DNA from 3 places in the Mangrovibacillus cuniculi genome. Region 3 is predicted to be linked to each of the others. Evidence: riboswitches for the same ligand, from Rfam matches in the RefSeq annotation. Region 3 holds a riboswitch; each other region holds the start of a gene.
The links. Region 3 has a riboswitch for S-adenosylmethionine ahead of mtnK (S-methyl-5-thioribose kinase). Riboswitches for the same ligand answer to the same signal wherever they lie in the genome.
Positions count from the first base shown of each region.

Region 1: another riboswitch for S-adenosylmethionine. It lies ahead of G8O30_RS10825 (methionine ABC transporter ATP-binding protein); the one in region 3 lies ahead of mtnK (S-methyl-5-thioribose kinase).
Region 2: another riboswitch for S-adenosylmethionine. It lies ahead of metK (methionine adenosyltransferase); the one in region 3 lies ahead of mtnK (S-methyl-5-thioribose kinase).

Region 1 covers NZ_CP049742.1:2,086,728-2,094,781, forward strand. The annotation lists gene sufD (Fe-S cluster assembly protein SufD) at 1-631, opposite strand, end outside; gene sufC (Fe-S cluster assembly ATPase SufC) at 655-1,434, opposite strand; gene G8O30_RS10810 (carboxymuconolactone decarboxylase family protein) at 1,890-2,252, opposite strand; gene G8O30_RS10815 (MetQ/NlpA family ABC transporter substrate-binding protein) at 2,641-3,477, opposite strand; gene G8O30_RS10820 (methionine ABC transporter permease) at 3,489-4,157, opposite strand; gene G8O30_RS10825 (methionine ABC transporter ATP-binding protein) at 4,147-5,178, opposite strand; SAM riboswitch class I at 5,513-5,619, opposite strand; gene G8O30_RS10830 (hypothetical protein) at 5,698-5,988, opposite strand; gene G8O30_RS10835 (thioredoxin family protein) at 6,092-6,409, opposite strand; gene G8O30_RS10840 (toprim domain-containing protein) at 6,424-6,765, opposite strand; gene G8O30_RS10845 (DUF2553 family protein) at 6,916-7,161, opposite strand; gene G8O30_RS16125 (hypothetical protein) at 7,255-7,389, shown strand; gene gcvH (glycine cleavage system protein GcvH) at 7,669-8,054, opposite strand, start outside.
Region 2 covers NZ_CP049742.1:1,974,048-1,982,101, reverse strand. The annotation lists gene G8O30_RS10150 (alpha/beta hydrolase family protein) at 1-801, shown strand, start outside; gene G8O30_RS10145 (DUF2584 family protein) at 821-1,063, shown strand; gene pckA (phosphoenolpyruvate carboxykinase (ATP)) at 1,179-2,756, opposite strand; SAM riboswitch class I at 2,951-3,094, shown strand; gene metK (methionine adenosyltransferase) at 3,332-4,534, shown strand; gene asnB (asparagine synthase (glutamine-hydrolyzing)) at 4,693-6,597, shown strand; gene G8O30_RS10125 (C39 family peptidase) at 6,585-7,325, opposite strand; gene G8O30_RS10120 (gamma carbonic anhydrase) at 7,426-7,953, opposite strand.
Region 3 covers NZ_CP049742.1:729,210-737,263, reverse strand. The annotation lists gene G8O30_RS03765 (pyridoxal phosphate-dependent aminotransferase) at 1-246, opposite strand, end outside; gene G8O30_RS03760 (carbon-nitrogen family hydrolase) at 372-1,145, shown strand; SAM riboswitch class I at 1,219-1,378, shown strand; gene mtnK (S-methyl-5-thioribose kinase) at 1,461-2,651, shown strand; gene mtnA (S-methyl-5-thioribose-1-phosphate isomerase) at 2,648-3,703, shown strand; gene G8O30_RS03745 (methylated-DNA--[protein]-cysteine S-methyltransferase) at 4,007-4,507, opposite strand; gene G8O30_RS03740 (PAS domain-containing sensor histidine kinase) at 4,518-6,671, opposite strand; gene G8O30_RS03735 (B12-binding domain-containing radical SAM protein) at 6,963-8,054, shown strand, end outside.

The DNA of each region.
Region 1 (8,054 bases), 1.4 Mb from region 3:
TTTCTACTGTAGAAACATAGTTTTCTACAAATGTAACAGAAGAATGTGTATCCGCAACAACTAATACATGGTTCATAAGCGTAGCGTCTTCGCGGTCTATTACATAAATCGTTTGGATAGCTTCTTTCATTTCTACGTTTTTCGGCACGTATAAGAATACTCCACCGTTGACAAGTGCAGCATGAAGAGCAGTTAACTTATGCTCATCCACTTTTACACCATCTGTCATGAAGTATTTTTGTACTAAATCCCCATGCTCTTTAACCGCTGTAATCATATCCGTAAAAATAACACCTTGTGAAGCTAACTCTTCTGACAGAGTTAGGAATGCAGGTGTGTTATTACGTTGTACATATAGCGTTGCAGATGGGTTGTCTGTATCTACTAATGTTTTTACCTCTTCTGGTAGATCTTCAATAGATGCATATGGAGCATCTTCTTTATATAGAGAAGAGAAGTTTGTCAGATTCCATTTGTCGATTTTTGTTTTATCGGGTTTTGGTAATCCTAGTTCTTCTGCTTTTGCTAAAGCTGCTTGTCTGAATTCCGCAAACCAAGTTGGCTCAGCATTTTGCAGAGAGAACGACTGAACGCTTGCTTGATCTACTGTGAAATTTGTTTCAACCGTCATTGTAATCCTCCTAAACGTTATGCTTATTGGCCAACAGTTTCGTCTTCAATACCTAGTTCTTCTTTAATCCACTCGTACCCTTCTGCTTCTAGACGTTGCGCTAATTCTGCACCGCCAGATTTAACGATACGACCTTGCATCATAACATGAACGAAGTCAGGTGTGATGTAATTTAATAGACGTTGGTAGTGAGTGATCATTAGGCATCCAAAATCTTCGCTACGCATATCGTTGATTCCTTTAGAAACAACTTTAAGTGCATCGATATCAAGACCAGAATCGATTTCATCTAAGATAGCAATTTTCGGTTCGATCATCATTAATTGTAAGATTTCGTTACGCTTCTTTTCTCCACCAGAGAAACCTTCGTTAAGGTAACGTTGTGCCATATCTTGATCCATTTCTAAGAAGTCCATTTTTTGATCCATTGTACGGATAAACTTCATTAGAGAAATTTCATCGCCTTCTTCACGACGTGCATTGATTGCAGAACGTAAGAAGTCCGCATTTGTAACACCTGAGATTTCAGATGGATATTGCATTGCAAGGAATAGACCTGCACGCGCGCGCTCGTCTACTTCCATTTCTAGTACATCTTCTCCGTCTAATAGAACAGAACCTTGTGTAATTTCATATTTAGGGTGACCCATGATTGCAGATGATAGAGTAGATTTACCCGTACCATTTGGTCCCATGATTGCGTGGATTTCTCCACCTTTAATTTCTAGGTTTACCCCTTTTAAGATTTCTTTTCCGTCGATAGAGACGTGAAGATCTTTAATCGTTAACGTTGAACCAGCCATGATTATTACCTCCGTAACATTTATCAAATAATGAGTTTAAATAGCAATTCTCATTTTATTCTCATTCTAATTTTAGCGTATATAGAAACTTATATCAAATCTTTTAGATAATAGAAAAGTGAAAGGCGCGCGTTTAGCCGCGGCAGAAAAGTTTGGAAGACCGAATAGGCAGCTCTTCAGCCAACGGAGGGCTTTCGGACTTTTCCGAGCGGTTGCGCACCTGGAGCTAGACATGGCATCTTTAAGTTGAGGCTTCAGTGGGTCTCAACTTACTGCTATAGCAGCGTGGGAGTCGCCGCTTTCACTCCAAGCCTAAATTTAATTTAATTGTAAACGTAGTATCTGCATAAATATATTTTATAAGTTCAAAAGTTCCTTCAAACCTTTACACACAAAAAAGGAGGATGCATCTCTAAAAAATGCACACTCCTCTTTTACTATTTAATACCTGCCTATTAATGTGTTGTTCCCTTAAGTTCTTGGATACACTCTTGGACTAGGGTTACGGCTTGGCTTAGGGATGCTCCCCCGCCGAAAGCAGCAGTTACTCCACATGCTTCTAGGATTTCTTCTTCTGAACAGCCTTGGTCCAGACAACCTTTTGTATGGTAGATGATACAGTACTCATCTTGAGAGTATAAACCGATACCTAGAGCAATTAGTTGCTTTTGTTTTTGAGAAAGTGTTCCTTCTTTAAAACACTCTTGTGTAAAAGCATTGAAAGTAGATACTAACTGAGGCATTTTTTCCTCAAACTGTCCCATTCCAATTTTATATTGATGAAGAGCTTGTTCTGTTGAGTTATGTTGAGTTTCCATGCGTCACCACTCCTTTAGAGAATTTTACTTCTATAGTATGGATGTGGAAGGCGGGTACTATGCATTAAATAGAATTGTGAGGTTTTCTATAAATCAGCAATCCTATATTGAAAAAAAGAAAAGAACTACAGATTTTGTTGTAGTTCCTTTCTTTGTGCAAATATCAGTAGTACTGTTGGTAAAACGTCATTGCAGTAACAATGCTTTCACTCTACATAATGAAGGGATTGGAGCGGAAGGGGGCGACTCCGGCGGGATAAAAGCGGTAAGCTGAGACCCCACAGGAGCGCGCACTTTAGCGACGAGGAGGCTCAGCACCGCCCCGCGGAACGCGTCCCCCTGGAGCGGAAATCCCGGTGCAGTCACTATAGGTTTAAAATTCTAGAAATTATTCCTTAGTAGCCGGAACTACAGATCCGCCCCACTCTTCAAGAATGAAGTCTTGGATTTCTTTCGAAGTTAACACCTCAACTAACGCCTTAATCGCTTCACTATCCTCATTACCAGCTTGAGTAGCAATAATATTTACATAAGGAGACTCAGAATCCTCAATAGCGATAGAATCTTCTAATGGGCTTAAACCTGCATCAATTGCATAGTTAGAGTTGATTAAAACTGCATCGCCTTCTTCATTTTCATACATTTGAGGAAGAAGTGCTGCTTCGTATTCGTAGTCAAATTGAAGGTTTTTTGGATTATCTTGAATATCATCTAACGTTGCAGCTGTTTTCTCCACATCTGGATTCAATGTAATTAGGCCCTTAGCTTCTAACATCGTTAAAATACGGCCATGATCAGCAACTGAGTTAGACATTAAGATGGTTGCACCCTCAGGAAGTTCTTCTAAAGAACCGTACTTCTTAGAATAAACACCGATTGGCTCAATGTGAATTCCGCCAGCATTCGCAAAATCATATCCATTATCAGCGATTTGAGACTCAAAGTAAGGAACATGTTGGAAATAGTTAGCATCAATATCGCCATTCTCTAAATCTTTATTCGGTAGGATGTAATCTTGGTACGTCTCAATTGTTAACTCATATCCTTTTTCTTCTAATAAAGGTTTTGCTTCCTCTAAGATAATAGCGTGAGGAACATTAGAAGCACCTACTACAATCTCTTTGCTTTCTTCTTCACCAGAACCGGAGTTTGAACCTGAAGTTCCACAAGCAGCTAATGCAACAACACTTGAAGCTAATACAATACCAGAAAATAATTTTTTCATTTTACATTCTCCTATCTTTTATCGATTAGTTTTGTTATTACATCTCCAATAAATTGGATGATAAATACAATAATAAGAATTGAAATGGTAGCGGCTAACGTAACGTCCCAACGATTACGTTGAAATCCGTCTAAATAAGCTAAGTTACCTAATCCACCAGCACCGATAATACCTGCCATCGCTGTGTAGCCAACAAGTGCAATAGCAGTAACCGTAATTCCAGAAATTAACGCTGGCATCGATTCTGGTAATAGAACTTTAAAGATAATCGTTCTTGTTTTAGCACCCATAGCTCGTGCTGCTTCAATTACACCTTTATCTACTTCACGTAATGCAATTTCTACCATTCGAGCGTAGAAAGGGGCTGCACCAATAATTAACGCTGGAAGTGCTGCATTTGCCCCACGAATTGTGTCTAACAAGAACTTAGTAAACGGTATAAGGAGGACAATTAAAATGATAAAGGGTATTGATCTGAATACGTTCACTACTGCACTAGTAATCACGTTAGTGAACCTATTTTCCCATAGTTGGCCTTTAGACGTTAAGAAAAGCAATAAGCCCAAAAGTGTACCTAAAATAAACGTTATTACTACTGACATTCCAGTCATATATAAAGTTTCTAATGTAGCTTCCCATAGTTTCTCTACATCTACATTTGGAAACATATTAGTTAACATCTGACATCACCTCCACTTGAACACCTTTCTCTTGAAGGTAAGTCAACGCTTCATTCAATACAGAATTCACTCCACTTACATGTAAGAACAACTCTCCGAAAGCGCCATTTTTCGTTTGAGAAACATTTCCTTGAACAATGTTAGCTGTCACATCAAATTGTCGAATGAAATCTGTTAATACAGGTTGCTCTACAATGGAACGTTTAAAAGTAAGCTTCCAGATATGTCCTTCTGGATATTTTTCTTTTAGATGAGTAAAAGTTTCAAGTGAATCATCTTCTACATCGACTACCTGTCTAACAAAACGTTTCGTAACTTCTTTTTGAGGATTTTCAAACACATCGATAACATCACCTAGTTCTGCTACCTTCCCATTTTCCATTACCGCTACTCTGTGACAGATTTTTTTAATAACATGCATTTCATGTGTAATTAACACAACGGTTAACCCTAACTGTTGGTTAATGTTTAATAACAAGTCTAAGATAGAATCCGTTGTTTCCGGGTCAAGCGCCGACGTTGCTTCATCACAAAGCAGCACTTTAGGGTTGTTGGCTAAAGCCCTTGCAATTCCAACACGTTGCTTCTGTCCTCCACTCAATTGAGAAGGATAAGATCTCCCTCTTCCACCTAGTCCGACCAATTCAATTAGTTCCTGTACACGCTTATCTCTCTGTGACTTTGGAACCCCAGCAATTTCAAGAGGAAATGCAATGTTTTCTTCTACTGTTCTCGACCAAAGTAGGTTGAAATGTTGAAAAATCATACCTATCTCTTGTCTTGCTTCTCGTAGCTTAGTCCCTTTTATCGTATTTATTAATTTATCTGAAACAGAAATAGTTCCTTCTGTAGGTTTTTCTAGTCCATTTAACATACGTAGTAATGTACTTTTCCCAGCTCCAGAGTATCCAATAATCCCAAAAATCTCTCCACTCTGAATAGATAAATCTACGTTATCTACTGCAAGTAACTCACCATTCTTCGTGTTAAATCTCTTCGTTACCTTTTTAATTTCAATCACGTTGTCTCACCTTCTTTTTCATTCTGCATGTTTATTTACTATTACCCAACTTACGTTAATAAATTTGAATAAGAAATGTGTATCTATATAACTACTTCTCCTATCACTTGTATTAATCAACGCTTTAACCGTGCATTTAATTAAAGTGTGTAGGGTCTGCTAAAGACCAGTTAGATCATATAGCCAACCCAAAGTTATTGCTTTATCCATTTCAAAGGATACTCATCTAAGTGCCGACCACATCACGTGGTCAACGATGAGTTGTTACAGGTCACGTAACAAACAAAAATGCCTTCCTACAATGAGTAGGAAGGCATAAATATATAAGCCATTCCTCTCATCTACCAAAGCATAAGCTTTGTGTGAATTGGCACCATTTTAACAGTTGTTAACGGTTGCCGGGTTTCATCGGGCACGTCCCTCCACCTCTCTTGATAAGAGAAAAACTATTAAGTTAAATTTAAGTACGATTGTGAGTATATCATCCTATTCTTTTTCATGTCAACGAATTTATTTTTCTTATAATCTAGTTAACCATAAAAAAGATTCTATCACTAGAAATTGTCGATATTTCCCTTCAAAAGATAAAGAAGATCTGCTAAGTAGTGTGTTTCCAGAAAGAACATCTGATATTTCATGATCCGTTCCTTGAAAGACGCAGTCTGCATCTCCTTTATATTCTCTTTCTGAAACGACTTCTTTGCCTAATGTTATAAATAGTTGTTTACTTTCAGAACGGAACAAAACGTTTATGGGTGAATTAGGTAGCACCCATTTACCTCTAATACTGGATTTCCATCTCTCCATCATTTCCTCACTCCGCTATTCAATGTTTATGGGAGTAATTCCATTTCATTCCTCAAAGTTCCTCTGTAAACATTTCGACAAAATAAATTATTTCCCGAGAAATGTGTCATAATTTCTCACGATTTAGCTTTTCAAGTAAGTCAGGTACGGAACGAAAAGCATAAATTTTGTCGATAGGGTATCCGTCTTCGAAAATAATAAGACAAGGTACACTCTCTACCTCGTATCTATTAGCTAATAGAGGGACAAAATTCAAATCGCTTTTTCCAATAATGAAGTCGGGAGTAAGTTCTTTTGCTACTTCTAGCATTTTGGAAGCAACCTGACAAGTACCACACATTGGAGTATATAAGTAATAGGCAAAAGTCTTTTTTCCTTCTACATTTTCCTGGAATTCAGATAATTCCCATTCTTGTAAAGTCATATTCTCACCTCAAATCATGCCAGAAACTCTTTGTGTACATCAATATTCGCATGAAGTAGAACAGCTGCGATATGTTGATCAGGCGCTGCTGCAACTTCTCTGTACGCTCGATCAATAAATAGATGCCTAGCTTCTGGGAATTCTTTTTTAAATAAGGAACGTAAACGGTCACCTGCATCATCTGCATCCGCAAGTACAAAGACATCTCGATCGAAGTATTCATCTACAATTTCATCCATTTTTTGAACCCCTATTGTTCCATTTGTACATAAGATTTCGACTGGTTCTGAAATTATTTTTTTTACTTTTTTTCGATCAGAGGACCCTTCCACGATCAATACTTTGGCCATTTCCATACGTTCACCTACTTTATCAACCTTACATCTATTTTGTAGCTTCTGCCTCATCAGTTCAAGTAAGAAATATAATTGTAATGATATATAAATTACTTCATTTAACGTAATTAAAAAGAATGCCACAGCTAGTGTGCTGTGGCTATTTACCTTTTAACACCAACCACCTTCATCGCAGTCCGTGTACCTAGCGTCTTGACCAGTTGTTTCTGTGTAATATTGATATATCTGTTGTGCATTTAATTCAAAGTTAGGCTCAGAATGAAAATTCGCACCAAACACGTCTTCTAATTTTGCTGCACCAACTTTTTCTCCATCAAGCATGAATACTAGCTCGTTATGTTGTACTTTTGCCGTTAATCTCTCTGTAACGTTTAGTTTCTTAGGATTTAAAGTCATTTAGAACACTCCTCTTTATTGGATATATTTATTCTGTCCAAGATGAGAGTGCTTATGTTAAAAAGACGAATTTTGACGTAAGGGGAATCATCGATGAAGTTAACTTATAACGATAAAGAAGTTGGGACAAAAACCAAAAGTGACTGCACAGGGATTTCCGCTGCAGGGGGACGCTTTCCAATTCGAAAAGCGGAAGGCGCGCGTTTAGCCGCGGCAGGAAAATTCTGAAGCCTGAGGAGGCAGCTCTTCAGCCACCGGAGGGCTTTCGAACTTTCCCGAGCGGTTGCGCACCTGGAGCTAGACACGGCATCTTCACGTTGAAGCTCCTGTGGGGTCTCGACGAACCGCTATATTCCCGTAGGAGTCGCCCCCTTCCGCTCCAATCCCAAAGATATATTCTGTAAATTCATTATTTCTGCAGTGTTATAAATTCAAATACAACGCAAGAAAGGTACATTCTTTTATAAAAATGTACCTTTCTTTATTTTTAAAGCCTCTTTAAGTTTTTTACTCTTCATTAATCATTTCTTTATATTTATCAGCTGTCATTAATTCATCTACTTCGCCCTCATTAGTAGGCTCAACAATAACCATCCAAGCTTTTTCATATGGTGATTCGTTAACGTATTCAGGATTATCGTTTAGGTCTTCGTTTACCTCTACTACCTTCCCGCTAATTGGTGCATACAGCTCAGATACTGTTTTAACGGATTCTACACTTCCAAATGGTTCATTAGCGCTAAGCTCATCCCCTACTTCTGGAAGTTCCACAAATACGATATCTCCTAGTTCTGCTTGTGCAAAGTGGCTAATACCGATTGTAGCTCGTCCACCTTCAACTTTTACCCACTCATGTTCTTTAGAATAACGTAGTTCATTTGGTGTATTTGACA
Region 2 (8,054 bases), 1.2 Mb from region 3:
GACATGAGAAAGGAAGACGAGATGAAAGAGCTTATTTTACATAGAGAAAGATTTCCTTCCCCCAATCCGAATGTACAGTTAACAGAAATAACTTATCTCTCAGGTCCATTTAAGGTGAAAGGACTTTTAGCTGAACCAATTAAAGAAGGAAAATTCCCAGGGATTTTATACTTAAGAGGTGGAATAAAATCTGTTGGAATGGTACGACCGGCTCGAATTGCTCAGTTTGCTCATGAAGGTTGTGTGGTATTTGCTCCTTACTATCGTGGGAACAGGGGAGGACAGGGACAAGAGGACTTCTGTGGGGAAGATCGCATGGATGCATTTATGGGGTATAAGGTATTAGAGCTGCAGTCAAATGTTGATACAAATCAGCTGCATGTGTTTGGTTTTTCAAGAGGTGGGGTAATGGCATTATTCACAGCTTTAGAATTTTCGAATTGTCGTTCCCTTGTTACTTGGGGAGGTGTAAGTAATATGTATCAAACATATGAAGAGAGACTTGATTTAAGGAGAATGATGAAACGTGTAATGTCTGGTACGCCTCATCGGAATCCAAAACCATACGACTTTCGTACACCATTACATACAATTCATGGAATACATTGTCCAGTTTTAATTATTCACGGAGAAAAAGACAAGCACGTTGGATTTGAACATGCACAACAGTTAGAAACATCTTTGAAAGCAGCAGGAAAACACGTAGAGACGTGGTATTATTCTACCTATACGCACTATTTTCCTCCAGCAGTTAACCAACGAACGGTGACAGATATGATACAATGGATGAAAAAACAGTAGATGATTTGGGGGCGGAAATATGGGAATGCCTGTAGAGTTTCAAACAATGATTGTGACAAAAGGAAAAGAGGTTCGTCAAGAAGGAAATCTTTTTGAACTAACGAAAGATGGGTATCGTATTTACCCTCTAAATATCCCTATCGAAGTAAAACGTACGAAAGAGGGAGAAGTAGCTGGAGTAGGAGTTGTAGTCCGTCAAACATGGGAAGAGGATGCTACAACAATTCAATATGAGTTGAAAGCATTGAATTCTACTAATTGATTAAAAAAATCGCCAACAACTCCAAAAATAGGGTTGTTGGCGGTTTTTAGTTGTTACGTGACCAGTAACAATTCATCGTTAGCCAAGTGATATGGTTTGACCATACAAGAGTCCTTTATAGTTCGTCTACCGGTCCACCAAGTCTAGCTAAGTCTGGTAACTCATGAGAGAATTTCTTGAAATTTAGATGGAAAGACTTTGCTAATTGATGTGCTGCAATGTCATATTCCTCTCCATTTTCCCATGTTTTCTTTGGTTGAAGAACATGGTCTGGAACCCCTGGAACATGTGTAGGTACAGATACTTGGAAAATCGGATCCACCGTAGTTTCCACACCTTCTAATTCTCCTTCTATCACTGCACGAATCATCATTCGTGTATATTTTAGAGAGATACGATTTCCAACTCCATACGCTCCACCGGACCAACCAGTGTTAATTAAATATACTTTTACGTCGTGTTGGTCTAGTTTTTCTCCAAGTAATTTCGCATACTCTGTAGCTGGAAGCGGAAGGAATGGAGAACCGAAGCATGTAGAGAAAGTTGCTCTTGGCTGTGTTACTCCGCGTTCAGTGCCAGCTAATTTGGAAGTGTAGCCACTTAAGAAGTGGAACATTGCCTGCTCCTTTGTAAGACGACTGATTGGAGGTAACACACCAAAAGCATCTGCAGTTAAGAAAATAATTGTGTTTGGATGACCAGCATAGCTTGTTGGTACTCGGTTAGGAATTACGTCCAAACTGTACGCAGCACGAGTGTTTTCTGTATAAAAGTTACTACTGTAGTCAGGAACCTTTTGTTCATCCAAAGCAACATTTTCTAATACGGAACCAAAGCGGATTGCTTGGTAAATTTGTGGTTCTTTTTCTTCCGTTAAACCGATGCATTTAGCGTAGCATCCACCCTCCATATTAAACACACCGCTAGCTGACCAACCATGCTCATCATCACCAATTAACTTTCTAGTGGGGTCAGCAGATAAGGTGGTTTTTCCTGTACCGGAAAGTCCAAAGAATAAAGATACGTCGCCTTCTGCACCTACATTTGCCGAACAGTGCATAGGAAAGACATTCATAGAAGGATAAAAGAAATTTAGTGCAGAAAAAATGGATTTCTTGATTTCCCCTGCATATTCCGTTCCACCAATTAAGACAATTCTTTCTGATAAAGAAAGAATGATAAATGTTTCGGAATTTGTTCCGTGAACAGCAGGGTTTGCTTTAAAACCGCAAGCATTGATAACAGTTATTGGCTCTAATGCAGCATCTGGTGCTACTTCGTTGATAAATAGCTGATGAGAGAAAAGACTATGCCAAGCTTTTTCTGTTACAACGGAAATAGGACTTTGATAACTTACATGTGCGCCAGCAGCGCCATTAAAATGGTATAAATATGGTTTAGCATCTAAGTAAGTAAGAACATCGTTATAAAGTCGTTCAAATTTGTCTTCCGTTATGGGTTGATTTACCTTTCCCCAATCAACCGTTTTTTCGGAGAGTTTGTCTACAACGATAAACTTGTCTTCTGGTGAACGCCCAGTATACTCACCAGTTAAAGCTCTCACGGCACCTGTGCTTGTAAGAGTAGCTTCTCCGTTTTGTAAACAATGTTCTACTAAGTCTGCTACAGGCAATGAATGGTAGGTAGACTTCTTATTTAATAAGGAATTTAACGAAGCAAATGTAGATACCATATTTTATACTCAACCTTTCCGTTTTCAGTATTCTTAAATAGTATAACACAATTATATGATTAGTGTATACTATTTGTTCATGCTTTTTCTGATTTTAAAGTTCAAAACATTAAGCCTTTAATTGGTTCTAGTTCTTTCTTTAAAACTATTGACATCAAAAAGGTAAAAAGATATGATTTAGCATTGAACGGATACTCTTATCCTGAGTTGGTGGAGGGGCAGGCCCTATGAAACCCAGCAACCTGTTTCATACAACAGAATTATTTGTATAAAACAAAGGTGCTTAACCTGGCAAGGCTTGTGCAGAAGAACATCTTCGGCCCCTTGAACGATAAGAGTGAAAGGCTTCGGTAACCACCTTTCTCTCATGATAGAAGGGTTTTTTTTGTTACGGGATATAGCTCATGATTATCGAGTTTCCTTATATATGTAGCAAAGGTTTGCCAAAGTCCGGTAGTCGAATCAATTACAGATGCGTATATAGTTATTGCATCTTTCCCCATACTACTGAAGGACATGAGTACCGTGATTATTAACGTTTCCACACCTGGAAGCGAACTTTAGGAGGAAACCCCATGACAAAGAAACGTCACTTATTCACGTCTGAGTCAGTAACAGAAGGACATCCTGATAAAATCTGTGATCAAATCTCTGACTCAATTCTAGATGCTATCTTAGCGAAAGATGCTAACGCTCGTGTAGCATGTGAGACATCTGTAACAACTGGTTTAGTACTTGTATCTGGAGAGATTACAACTTCTACTTATGTTGATATTCCTAAAATTGTACGTGAAACAATTAAAGAAATTGGTTACACACGTGCGAAATATGGTTTCGATGCAGAAACTTGTGCAGTTTTAACTTCTATCGATGAGCAATCTGCTGACATCGCGATGGGTGTTGACCAAGCTTTAGAATCTCGTGAAGGACAAATGTCTGACGAAGAAATTGAAGCAATTGGAGCTGGAGACCAAGGGTTAATGTTTGGTTATGCTTGTAACGAAACAAAAGAGCTTATGCCTTTACCAATCTCTTTAGCGCACAAACTTGCTCGTCGCTTAACAGAAGTTCGTAAAGAGGATATTCTTCCTTACTTACGTCCAGATGGTAAAACACAAGTAACGGTTGAATATGATGAGAACAACAATCCTGTTCGTATTGATACAATCGTTATCTCAACTCAACATCATCCAGAAGTTACGCTTGATCAAATTCAACGTAACCTAAAGGAATTCGTTATTGAGCCAGTGGTACCTACTGAGCTAATTGATGAACAAACAAAATACTTCATTAACCCAACAGGTCGCTTCGTAATCGGTGGACCTCAAGGGGATGCTGGTCTAACAGGACGTAAAATCATCGTTGATACGTACGGTGGATATGCTCGTCACGGTGGTGGAGCATTCTCTGGTAAGGACGCAACGAAAGTTGACCGTTCTGCTGCATATGCTGCTCGTTATGTTGCGAAAAATATCGTTGCCGCTGGTCTTGCTGACAAATGTGAAGTTCAACTTGCATACGCAATTGGAGTAGCTCAACCAGTTTCTATCTCTATTGATACATTCGGTACTGGTACTGCTGATGAAGAGACACTAATTGATGCAGTTCGTGAGCACTTCGACCTTCGTCCAGCTGGAATCATCAAAATGTTAGACCTACGTCGTCCTATCTACAAGCAAACTGCTGCTTACGGACACTTTGGACGTAATGATCTGAACCTTCCTTGGGAGCGTACAGACAAAGCTGCATTAATTAAAGCATCTGTTGCAAACGCATAATGGAAAAGACACCCTTTGAGGTGTCTTTTTTTCATTGATTTGGTAAATAATACATACATCACAACTTTTATGTAACATTTCTGTAATATTTACGTCTTATTCAAAGAAGTAAGGATTACATTTATGTGTCGTTAAAAGAAGGATTTGGGGTGTATGGTATGTGTGGTTTCTTAGGATATATTCGAGACGACAAGTTTGATGATATGCATAAAGGATTTGCTGAATTTACTAAAAAAAACAAGTTGATAGAACATCGTGGACCAGACGATGAAGGGTACTTTCAAGATGAACACGTTCGATTTGGTTTTAGAAGACTAAGTATCATTGATGTGGAAGCAGGGCATCAACCTCTTTCATTTGAGGACCAGCGATACTGGATTATCTTTAATGGGGAGATTTACAACCACGTTGAACTTAGGGAACACTTACAAAGTGAAGGAACTTGCTTTGAGACTCAGTCTGATACAGAAGTAATTTTAGCATTATATCAAAAATATAGAAAAGATGTCGTTCACCACTTGCGTGGGATGTTTGCTTTTATCATATGGGATAAAGAAGAAAAAGTATTATTTGGCGCACGTGATCATTTTGGCATAAAGCCTATGTATTACGCTGAGCTAGAAGGTGAAACGTATTTTAGCAGTGAAAGAAAATCGTTGGATCAATTGTTCAAAGAGCCAGCGTTAGATGAAGTAGCACTTCAGCATTATTTGACTTTCCAGTATGTTCCTGAGCCATTTAGTAGCTTTAAGGAGATAAAGAGATTTCCGCCTGGACACTACTTTGAAAAGAAATTAGGTAAACGCTTAGAAGTTAATACTTATTGGAAACCGAGTTTTCAACCACTACAAGATTCATCTAAGGATTGGATAAATGAAATTCGATACGTTCTTCGTGATTCTGTTGAGAAACATATGAGAAGTGATGTACCAGTTGGTTCCTTTTTATCTGGGGGCATAGATTCCTCTTTTATCGTTTCTTTAGCAAAAGAAGTAAATCCGGAGATAAAAACCTTTTCTGTTGGTTTTTCTAGAGAAGGATTTAGCGAAATTGATGTGGCGAAAGAAACAGCTGAAGCCTTAGGTGTAGAGAATTATCATAAATATATATCAGCAGACGAATACATTGCTGCTCTACCACAAATTATGTGGTACCTAGATGAACCGTTAGCAGATCCTGCATGTGTACCGCTATATTTTGTTGCCAAGGAAGCTAGGAAACAAGTAACGGTAGTACTTTCAGGAGAAGGTGCAGATGAACTATTTGGGGGATATAATATTTATAGAGAACCTGTGTCTCTGAATATCTTTACTAAAATTCCAAAGATCGGACATAGCATTTTGCGTTCGTTAGCTAATGTCTTACCAGAAGGTATAAAAGGAAAGAGTTTCTTAGAGCGAGGTGTTACGCCACTTCAAGATCGATATATCGGAAACGCAAAAATGTTTTCGGAAAAAGAGAAGCAAGAGCTTTTATATACCTATCAAAGAAGCATACATTTTAAAGACATTACGAATCCAATCTATCAAGAAGCATCGGGGAATAGTCCGGTAGAAACAATGCAACTAATTGATCTTTATACTTGGATGCGAGGGGATATTTTACAAAAAGCAGATAAAATGACAATGGCGAATTCTCTGGAATTACGTGTTCCTTTCTTAGATAAGGAAGTAATGAAAGTGGCATCTACCATTCCAGCAGACTTGAAAATTGCAAATGGTACGACAAAACATATTCTTCGTTTAGCCGCTGAAGGAATTGTTCCCAATCATGTATTACATCGTAAAAAGTTAGGTTTTCCAGTGCCAATCAGACACTGGCTAAAGCACGAACTATATGACTGGGCAAATCAGTTAATAATTGATAGTCAAACAGAGCATTTAATAAATAAACAATTTGTAAGAAGATTATTAGAAGAGCATTGCAGGGGCCACGCAGATCATAGTAGAAAAATATGGACAGTGTTAGTGTTCATGACGTGGCACCAAGTTTATATAGAAGGGTCCCCTACATCAAAAGTTGCACTTCTAGGAGATTCTTTAGAGACTCTTCAATCTAAATAAGAAATCGCATGAGACCCCATTTGCACCCAGGAAGAGATAAAGTCTTTTATGGGTGCTTTTTCATGTTTTTTACCTGACAAAGGGTCATTAAAGTAGATAAATTTATCATCATAACCCGTTAATAGAACAGAGTGTTCCTTCATTGTAATCTTTGTGGAACTACCATCAGTATGATGCCAGGTGTGGAAATATCGATCACTTAATGGTGCAAAGGTTACATTCGATACAACCCAAACTGGCTTTCCAAGTGTTAAAGACAGTTGAAGCTCTTTAAAGGAACGATTGGACAGATTAACTATTTTCCCTGGCAAATATTTTTCTGCTAGGTCAGAAATCGGTTTACTATACACTCCGTATCCTGGTTTAGAGAAGGTGTACATATTTCCAACAAACCCTACTTGTGGGTTGCCAAAGTACGTTTTTCCATCTTTTACGAATTTAGGTGTTGGATCTTTCTGGATTTCCGCAGCAAGAGTTAGTTTGTTAACGGACACACCAGCGTGCTGAAGAAGCATAGCAAGGCTGGTTACCTCACAACCTCTAGGTAATTCAGGCATTTGTTTTATAAGTGGAGCATCTAACAATACATTTGGAGCTAATTTTATGACTTCATAATCTACATCTGAGAATGTTGGTTGGGGTAAGGGGGAAAAAGAGTTTTCTACAGTATAGTAGAATAAAAAGCTGCTAGTTGTGATTATACTTACTAGTAATAATGGCTTTTTCATTACTACACGCCCTTTCATACTATGTTGCGAAAAGGTATGGATTACTGCAACCAATGATAGAATCGATGCCAATGGAGAGCATTGGCATCGAAGGATACCTTTATGTACGACTTGCGTTTTTTTGGTGCAATTTATATACCTGTCCTTTTTCAGCATATTCACGGACAATGCGTTTCATATCTTTTTTATCATCTTCTGTAAGTTCACGAATGACTTTTGCAGGTCTTCCAAGGGCTAACGTATTCGGAGGGATGACTTTTCCAGGAGGAACCAAACTACCTGCTCCTATAAAAGCACCTTCCCCAATCTCTGCTCCATCAAGAATAATGGAGCCCATTCCTATTAAGGCACCTTCTTTAATGTGACAACTATGGAGCGTCACTTGATGTCCAACCGTTACTTCATCTTCAATGATTAATGGAAATTTTGGGCTTTGGTGTAAACAACACAAATCTTGAATATTTACTTTATTCCCTATAATGGTTGGAGAAACGTCTCCACGAATAACGGTTTGGAACCAAACAGTTGATTCTTCCCCGATTGTAACATCCCCTGAAATAGTAACGTAATCGGCGATAAAGGCGGATTCAGCGATTTGGGGATACTTATCTAGATAAGGATATAACATGAATTTCCCTCCTTTTTTATGTACTATAAGTATATCAGTTAAAGTTTGGCTATTTAAATTATTTACGTGTATGATAAGTTTTATTGTGGAAAGAGGAATGG
Region 3 (8,054 bases):
CGTAGCACACGCTTTTTTAAACTCTTTTATTCCACGAAATGGTGGATATTTATGATTAATTGGATTTTCGGATGCTTTTTTTAAGGAATCCACAATATGAGTAGGTGTAGGAAGATCTGGATTTCCTTGTCCTAAATTAATTAAATCATGACCTTGTGCTGCTAGTTCATTCACTTGCTTGACTAGGGATGCAAAAAATTGTGTAGGTAACGTACGTAATCTCTCCGCATGAGGAAAAGTTGTCATGTCCAAGTTCCACCTTTTTATCTAAAAATAATTTATTTGAATTTTTACTCGCTAAATTCTAGTTCAACATGATATAACGATAACAAACCAAAAGTCGAGATATTTTTTAGTAAAGGACGGATTTTATGAAAATTGCATTGATTCAAGCTGATCTTACATTTGGCGAACCAAAAATAAACAAAGAAAATATAGAACTAAAACTACAATCATTGGATAAAGACACAGAGATAGTAGTACTTCCTGAGTTATGGACAACTGCATATGACTTAACGAGGTTAGACGAAATAGCAGATGAACACGCGAAATGGTATTACGAGGTTCTTCAAGAATGGGCGACCACGTATACCATTACTCTTGTTGGAGGATCTACTGTGAAGAAAGTGAATGATGTGTATACAAATCATCTAGCGGTAGCTAGCCCTACAGATGGAATTATCCATACTTACGATAAAGCTCATCTGTTTCGATTGATGGACGAACATCTCTATTTGAAAGATGGACACAAAGAATCTCTATTCACTATTAATCAAACAAAAGCAGCAACACTAATTTGCTATGACATTCGCTTCCCTGAGTGGAGTAGAAAAGCTGTACGTAACGGTGCCGAAATTCTTTTCATTGTAGCGGAATGGCCACTGAAGCGCTTGGATCATTGGAGAACCTTACTTATTGCAAGAGCTATCGAAAATCAATGTTTCGTTGTGGCTTGTAATCGAGCAGGGTCTGATCCACAAAATGTGTTTGCAGGGCATTCTTTAATTATTGATCCTTGGGGCACTATCGTTTCGGAAGGGACTGAGAAAGAAGAAATAATCTACGGGACTATTGACAGTAAACAAGTTCAAGAAGTTAGGTCCATGATCCCAATCTTTGAAGATCGTCGAGAAGATATTTATTAAATTAGGATTGACACCAAAGAAAACTGTTGATAATATTACAACTAATTTGAAACAACCGAATAGTAAAATAATTCTCTTATCAAGAGTAGGCTGAGGGATTTGGCCCTTTGAAGCCCAGCAACCGACCATAATACCGTTGTGAAACGGGGCGTTTTTACGCCGAGTAACTCATTACTCGTAAGGCACGGTGCTAATTCCAACAGACGGGAAATGTATCGTCTGGCAGATAAGAGGTGAGAAGCATGTCTTCAAGCCTCTTTCAAATGCGAAGGAGGCTTTTTTGTGTCTCCTAACAGAAAAATTGGAGGAGTACCCATGACAATTCAAATAACTAATCATTACCAAGCTCTTACGGAAATAGATGCCATTCAATATGCTTTAGAAAAGAATTTATTAGAGGCCAATCAAGATTATACTTGTAAAGAAATTGGTGACGGAAACTTAAACTTAGTGTTCCACATTACCCCTACTACGGGTGGAACTGGAATAATTTTAAAGCAAGCTCTACCATATGCCAAAGTGGTGGGCGAATCATGGCCACTTACATTAGAAAGAGCCTACATTGAAGCTAGTGCCCTTCAGTGGCAAGCTACTTTTGTTCCAACACTTGTTCCAAAAGTGTTTCACATAGACAAACAATTAGCTATTACTGTTTTAGAGGATTTATCAAATCTAACGATTTTACGTACCGGTCTATTAAATGGGAATACATATCCTAAAGTAGGGAAAGATATTGGGACTTTTTTAGCCGAGACACTATATCATACGTCTGACTATGCTCTTCACCCTTTTGAAAAGAAAAAACAAGTGAAGCGATTCTCCAATCCTGAGCTTTGTAAAATTACAGAAGATCTTGTCTTTACCGATCCTTTCTTTGACTCTGAAACAAATAATTTTGAAGTTGAATTAAAAGAGCAAGTAGAGAGTATTTGGGCAAATGATCTACTAAAATTAGAAGTGGCGAAACTTAAAAAGCAGTTTCTCACAGAAACGGAAGCCCTTCTTCACGGAGACCTTCACACAGGAAGTGTATTCGTGAATGAAAATAGGACCATAGTAATTGACCCTGAATTTGCCTTCTACGGACCTATTGGATTTGATATCGGTCAAGTATTTGCTAACCTTCTGTTTGCTTATCTTCATCACCCTGAGAAAATTGATAGATTACAAACCCTACAAGAAGTGTGGGAAACGTATTACCAATCATTTACTGATCTTTGGAATAAAGGTACAGAAGATCCTTACACGAAAGTGGAAGGTTACTTACCCTTCACACTAACAAAACATTGGGAAGATGCATTGGGTTTTGCAGGTTGTGAAGCAATTAGACGAACAATTGGCTTAGCACATGTAGCAGATTTAGACTCAATTAAAAATCAAAATCAACGTATACATGCTAAATTAGTTTCATTAAAAATTGGTCAACGATTAATTTTAGAGAGAAAATCTATTACTTCCATTCAAGAGTTACTCTCTTTAATTCATCAGGAGGTTTCTACAGTATGACAACAAAAGTAAGTGTTCCCCTTTCTTTAAAATGGGAAGAGGACACATTGTATCTATTAAACCAACAATTGTTACCCGGTATCGTACAATATGAGAATTTAAAAACAGTTGAACAAGTTGCTGAAGCCATCACCTCTTTAAAAGTTAGAGGAGCTCCAGCAATAGGTTTAGCAGCTGGATTTGGCATGAGCTTAGCGGCTCTCTCTATTCAAACTGATGATATAACCGAAGCAAAAGAAACGCTAGTAGAGGCAAAGGAATTGTTAGCTAAAACTCGTCCTACTGCGGTAAATCTATTTTGGGTACTTGATAGAATAGAAAAGCAAATTCAGCAGGCTGCTTCTGTCGAGGAGTTAAAAACATTACTAATTCATGAAGCTATTCGCCTTTATGTGGAAGATGAGAGTGTCTGCCATCGAATAGGTGAAGAGGCACTAAAAGTCTTGCCGAAAGACAAACCCGTTTTGACTATTTGTAATGCAGGTTCTATTGCTACAGCTAAATACGGGACTGCCTTAGCTCCATTTCACTTAGCTGCAGAAAGAGGAGAATTCTTCTCTGTCTACGCTTGTGAAACACGACCAGTTTTCCAAGGTGGTCGGCTAACCACATGGGAATTAATGCAATCTGGTGTGGACGTGACGTTAATTACAGATAGCATGGCTGGTCATGTTATGCGAGAAAAAGAAATTGGGGCAGTAATTGTAGGAGCTGACCGGATTGCAAATAACGGAGATGTGGCCAATAAAATTGGGACATACACACTGGCGTTATGCGCAAAAGCTTTTGGAATTCCTTTTTATGTGGCCTCTCCTTTGTCTACTTTTGACCGAAACACGCTAAAGGGTGAAGATATAGTGATAGAGGAACGTTCTGCTGATGAAATTAGAACGATTAATAACACACCTGTTGCACCGTCAAATGTGAATGTATATAACCCGGCATTTGATGTAACGCCAAGCGAATTAATTACAGGCATTATTACGGAGCATGGCATTATCTATACCCCTTCTGAAGAGACATTGGAAGAATTCTTTTCGTTGCTTAAGTAATATTCAAATCAAAAGAGCCGGACATAAGTTAAAAGGTACATTCATTATTTAGAAATGAATGTACCTTTTTGCGTTGTATCTTAGTTTATAAAACTGCAGGTTTCGTGCCTTTACAGAATAAATGTTTGGGATTGAAGTGGAAGGGGGCGACTCCTACGGGAAAGGTGGGTTACTGAGACCCCACAGGAGCGCGATCTTACGCGACGAGGAGGCTCAGCAACCCGCCCCGTGGAAAGCGTCCCCCTGCAGCGGAAATCCCAGTGCAGTCACTTTTGGGTTTTGTCCCAGCCTCTATTTTCCGTTTTATACCAATTTATACTTAGCTAATACTTTTCTCTCTAGGTTCAACAAGTACTCCTTCTTATCCACTTGATTACCTGCATAGCCTGTTAAGGAATTATTTTTCCCGACAACTCGGTGACATGGAACAATGATTGGTAAAGGATTTCTTCTGTTTGCTTGTCCAACAGCACGAACAGCTTTTGGCTTTTGAATGGCAGTTGCTACTTCTAAATAACTTCTTGTTTCACCATACGGAATTTGCTCTAAAATTCCCCAAACATCTGACTGAAATTCCGTTCCCTCTGATTCAAAAGGAAAATTAAAGATGATTCGTTCTCCCCTAAAATACTCTTCTAATTGAGCAACTACTTCCTTTAATAAGGGGTCCTGGTCATTTCGGACACTATCAGTTGTCGTCTGAACAAACTCAGAACCTTCTAAATGAAGAGCAATGACAATATTGTCTTCTTGCTCTACTGCTAAGATCCCTATAGGCGAATGATACAGCGTAAATAATTTCATGAAATCCTCCTTAAACGTGTTTAGAACGTTTGAAGAAAACCTTAAAGATAGTCCCTTTGCCTACACTACTCTCCACTTCCATCCGACCATCGTGCTCTTTAATAATATTCAGTGTAACCATTAAACCAAGTCCCGTTCCCCGTTCCTTAGTTGTATAAAATGGTTCACCTAATTTCTTTATCTTGTCTTCCGGAATACCTACACCTTCATCTTTAATTTCAATACATATCTCATTATGTTCTACTAACGTACGTAAACGTAAGGAACCTCCAGAAGGCATCGCTTCAATCGCATTTTTAACAAAATTAATTAATACTTGTTTTAGTTGATTAGACTCACCCTGGATGAACAGTGGGTCCGCATGTAAGTCACAATGCATTGTAACATTGTGCATTAGAGCTTGTGCATTCATTAGATCAAACGTTTCTTTGACACGATCATTAATATTTACTCTATCAAATTTAACTGCCTGTGGTTTTGCTAAAATAAGAAACTCTGTAATAATAGTTTCAATTCTCTGTAACTCAGTAGAAATTACTTGAAAGTACATCTGATGTTGTCCCGCCATACTTTTCTCTAACAACTGAATGAACCCTTTTAATGCGGTCATCGGATTTCTTATTTCATGCGCAATTCCCGCAGCCAGTTCTCCTACTACATTTAACGTATCCGACTTTCTTAGCTGCTCCAACATATCCATTTTTTCTGTAACGTCACGTATTACAGTTAAGTGTGCTTCTTGCATTATATCTTTTTTGGTAGATAACTCAATAAATCTTTGTTGTCCTTTATCTTCAAATAAGTAAACAGTATTAGCATACCCTTCTATAAGCATGTTAGAAAAGTGTTCTTCATCTCCACTTACGTATACAGCATCTTTAGGAATTAAGTTCCTTACTGGGGTTTTAATTAACTGCTCCATATCCTTATTTAACGTCATACTTGCAACAGTATTACATTGAATAATAGATAGATTATGATCTATTAAGACCATTCCTTCAAATGTTCCTTCAAAAATATTACGAAACTTCTCCTCACTTCTTCTCAATGCTTGTTCCATTTTTGAACGCTCGGAGATATTTCGGAAAATGGTCATATTGAATCCTTCGATTGGGTGTGTCTTGGAAGTAAACTCCAATTGTTTCAACTCACCATTCGGCATTAGAAATAGTAATTCATCGCGAACTGCACCATTTCCTCTAAATGTCCTCAAAATATTATCGAAGCGCTCATCTTTTTTATACACAAATTCAGTTACATTCCTTTGTAAAATTTCATCCATTGAACATTCAAACATTCTTAAAGCAGATTTGTTTGCTCGAATAATTTGTCCGTTAGGATCCCAAAATAAAATGGCATCTAAAGCTTCATCGAATAAATCCTTAAAGAACAATTCACTAGCTTTTAATTTTTGTTCTACTAACTTTCGATCTGTAATGTCTCGAAGGATAACAACCAATTTACCCTTTACAATATTTTGACTAATAGTAAAATCAATTAAACGAATGCCAGAGGGGTATAAAACTGGTATTTCGCCTCGGACATTGGAGTTTCTAGCCAATAGATTTTTCGCTTTATCCAACTTATAATGAAACGGGGCTGGAATGAAGCTTCTTATTCCTTTTTTTCGTAATTGTTCAACAGAAACTTGAATCTTATTTAAAAAAGACTCATTTGCTTCTAACACTTCCCCTGTTTTGTCAATGATTAACATGTGATCAGCTGCCTGAGAAAAAAGCTGGCTTAAAACAGACTGCTCCATGTGACCTTTTTCTTCCAATAACCATTCAGAAGTTCTAATAGTCACCGTGTAATATGTTGTATTAGTCAGCTTTTTAATTCCTGCTGGATGATGTCGAACTGCTGTCTGCCTAATGGGTAAAGTAATTGTCCCTTGCCAACTCCCACTTGTCTCTAAGTGATAAGAATATAGTTCCCAATCATGTTCTTGGAAAAGTGGTTGAAATAGAAATGTTTCTTTCAACATATACTCTTCTTCGTTATAGAATTGGGTAAAAGCTTCGTTATACATTAAGATATTTCCACTTCGATTGATAAGAATTGTTGGTTTTTGTACAGAGTTCAGTACATCTCTTATCACGGAAACTGTCATATCAACACGTAAATTTTCATCCATGTCCAGTGTATTAACCTCATCCCTCACGATAATACCCCTCTCCACGTAACACTCTCGCACATTTTCTCTCTAACTAACTATTATTCGCACTCTATGGACAAATTCCTTCAATTTTTTTATTACTTTCTTATTTTTTTAGTCATCATTCGTCATACCTATTATTTACATTCATTGAAACGCAGCATTTATTTAGGTAAAATAAAAAAGATGTAGAAAAATAGCACTACCTAAGCTATTTTTTTATCTAACATGGCATTTTTAACTTGTGGAAATGATGAAAAGAACCTACTTGTTAGCGCATAAAAGGAGAAATGAGTAATGAAAATTGTACTTAGTACATTGAATGCTAAATACATCCATACAAATATTGCAATCAGGTACTTAAAATCATATGCTGAACCAGAGTACTCTGCTGAATTAGCTGAATTCACCATAAAAGATCCAATAATGAACATCGTTTCTGATTTATATAAAAGGAAACCAGATGTATTAGGATTCTCTTGCTATATTTGGAATATTGAAGAGACGATTGAAGTCATTAATATGATAAAAAAAGTCCTTCCTAACGTGAAGGTTATCCTTGGTGGACCAGAGGTGTCTTACGATGTGCCCTACTGGTTAGATCGACTAGAAAATGTAGATGCTATTGTTCTTGGTGAAGGGGAATGGACCTTTAAAGAGATGCTAAAGCGAATAGACAAAGAAGAGACATTTGCTGATATTCCTGGTGTCGCTTACCGTAATAAAGATGGCAAAGCGGTTATTCAAGCACAAACCCATAAGATTGATTTACGAGAGTTACCAAGCCCATTCCAGTTCGAGGAAGACCGTGCTTCATTGAGCAAACGTGTTACGTATATTGAAACAAGTCGAGGATGTCCTTTCCGTTGTCAATTTTGCTTATCTTCTATAGAAGTTGGTGTTCGTTACTTTGATCGTGAAAAAGTGAAAGAAGACATCAGATATTTAATGAAAAATGGTGCGAAGACAATTAAATTTGTTGATAGAACTTTTAATATCAGTCGTTCGTATGCGATGGAAATGTTCCAATTTTTAATTGATGAACATGTTCCTGGAACGGTGTTTCAGTTTGAAATTACTGCCGATATTATGCGTCCTGAAGTAATTAATTTCTTGAATGAAAATGCTCCTAAAGGACTATTCCGCTTTGAGATTGGTGTGCAATCAACGAATGATCATACGAATGAGCTTGTAGAGAGAAAACAAAATTGGAATAAACTAGTTCGAACAGTAACAATGGTACGAGATGGTGGAAAAATTGATCAGCATTTAGACTTAATTGCAGGCTTACCTGAAGAACCATACGATTCTTTCCGTAAAACATTTAATGATGTATTTGCACTTGGACCAGAGGAGCTTCAACTAGGTTTCTTAAAACTACTTCGTGGG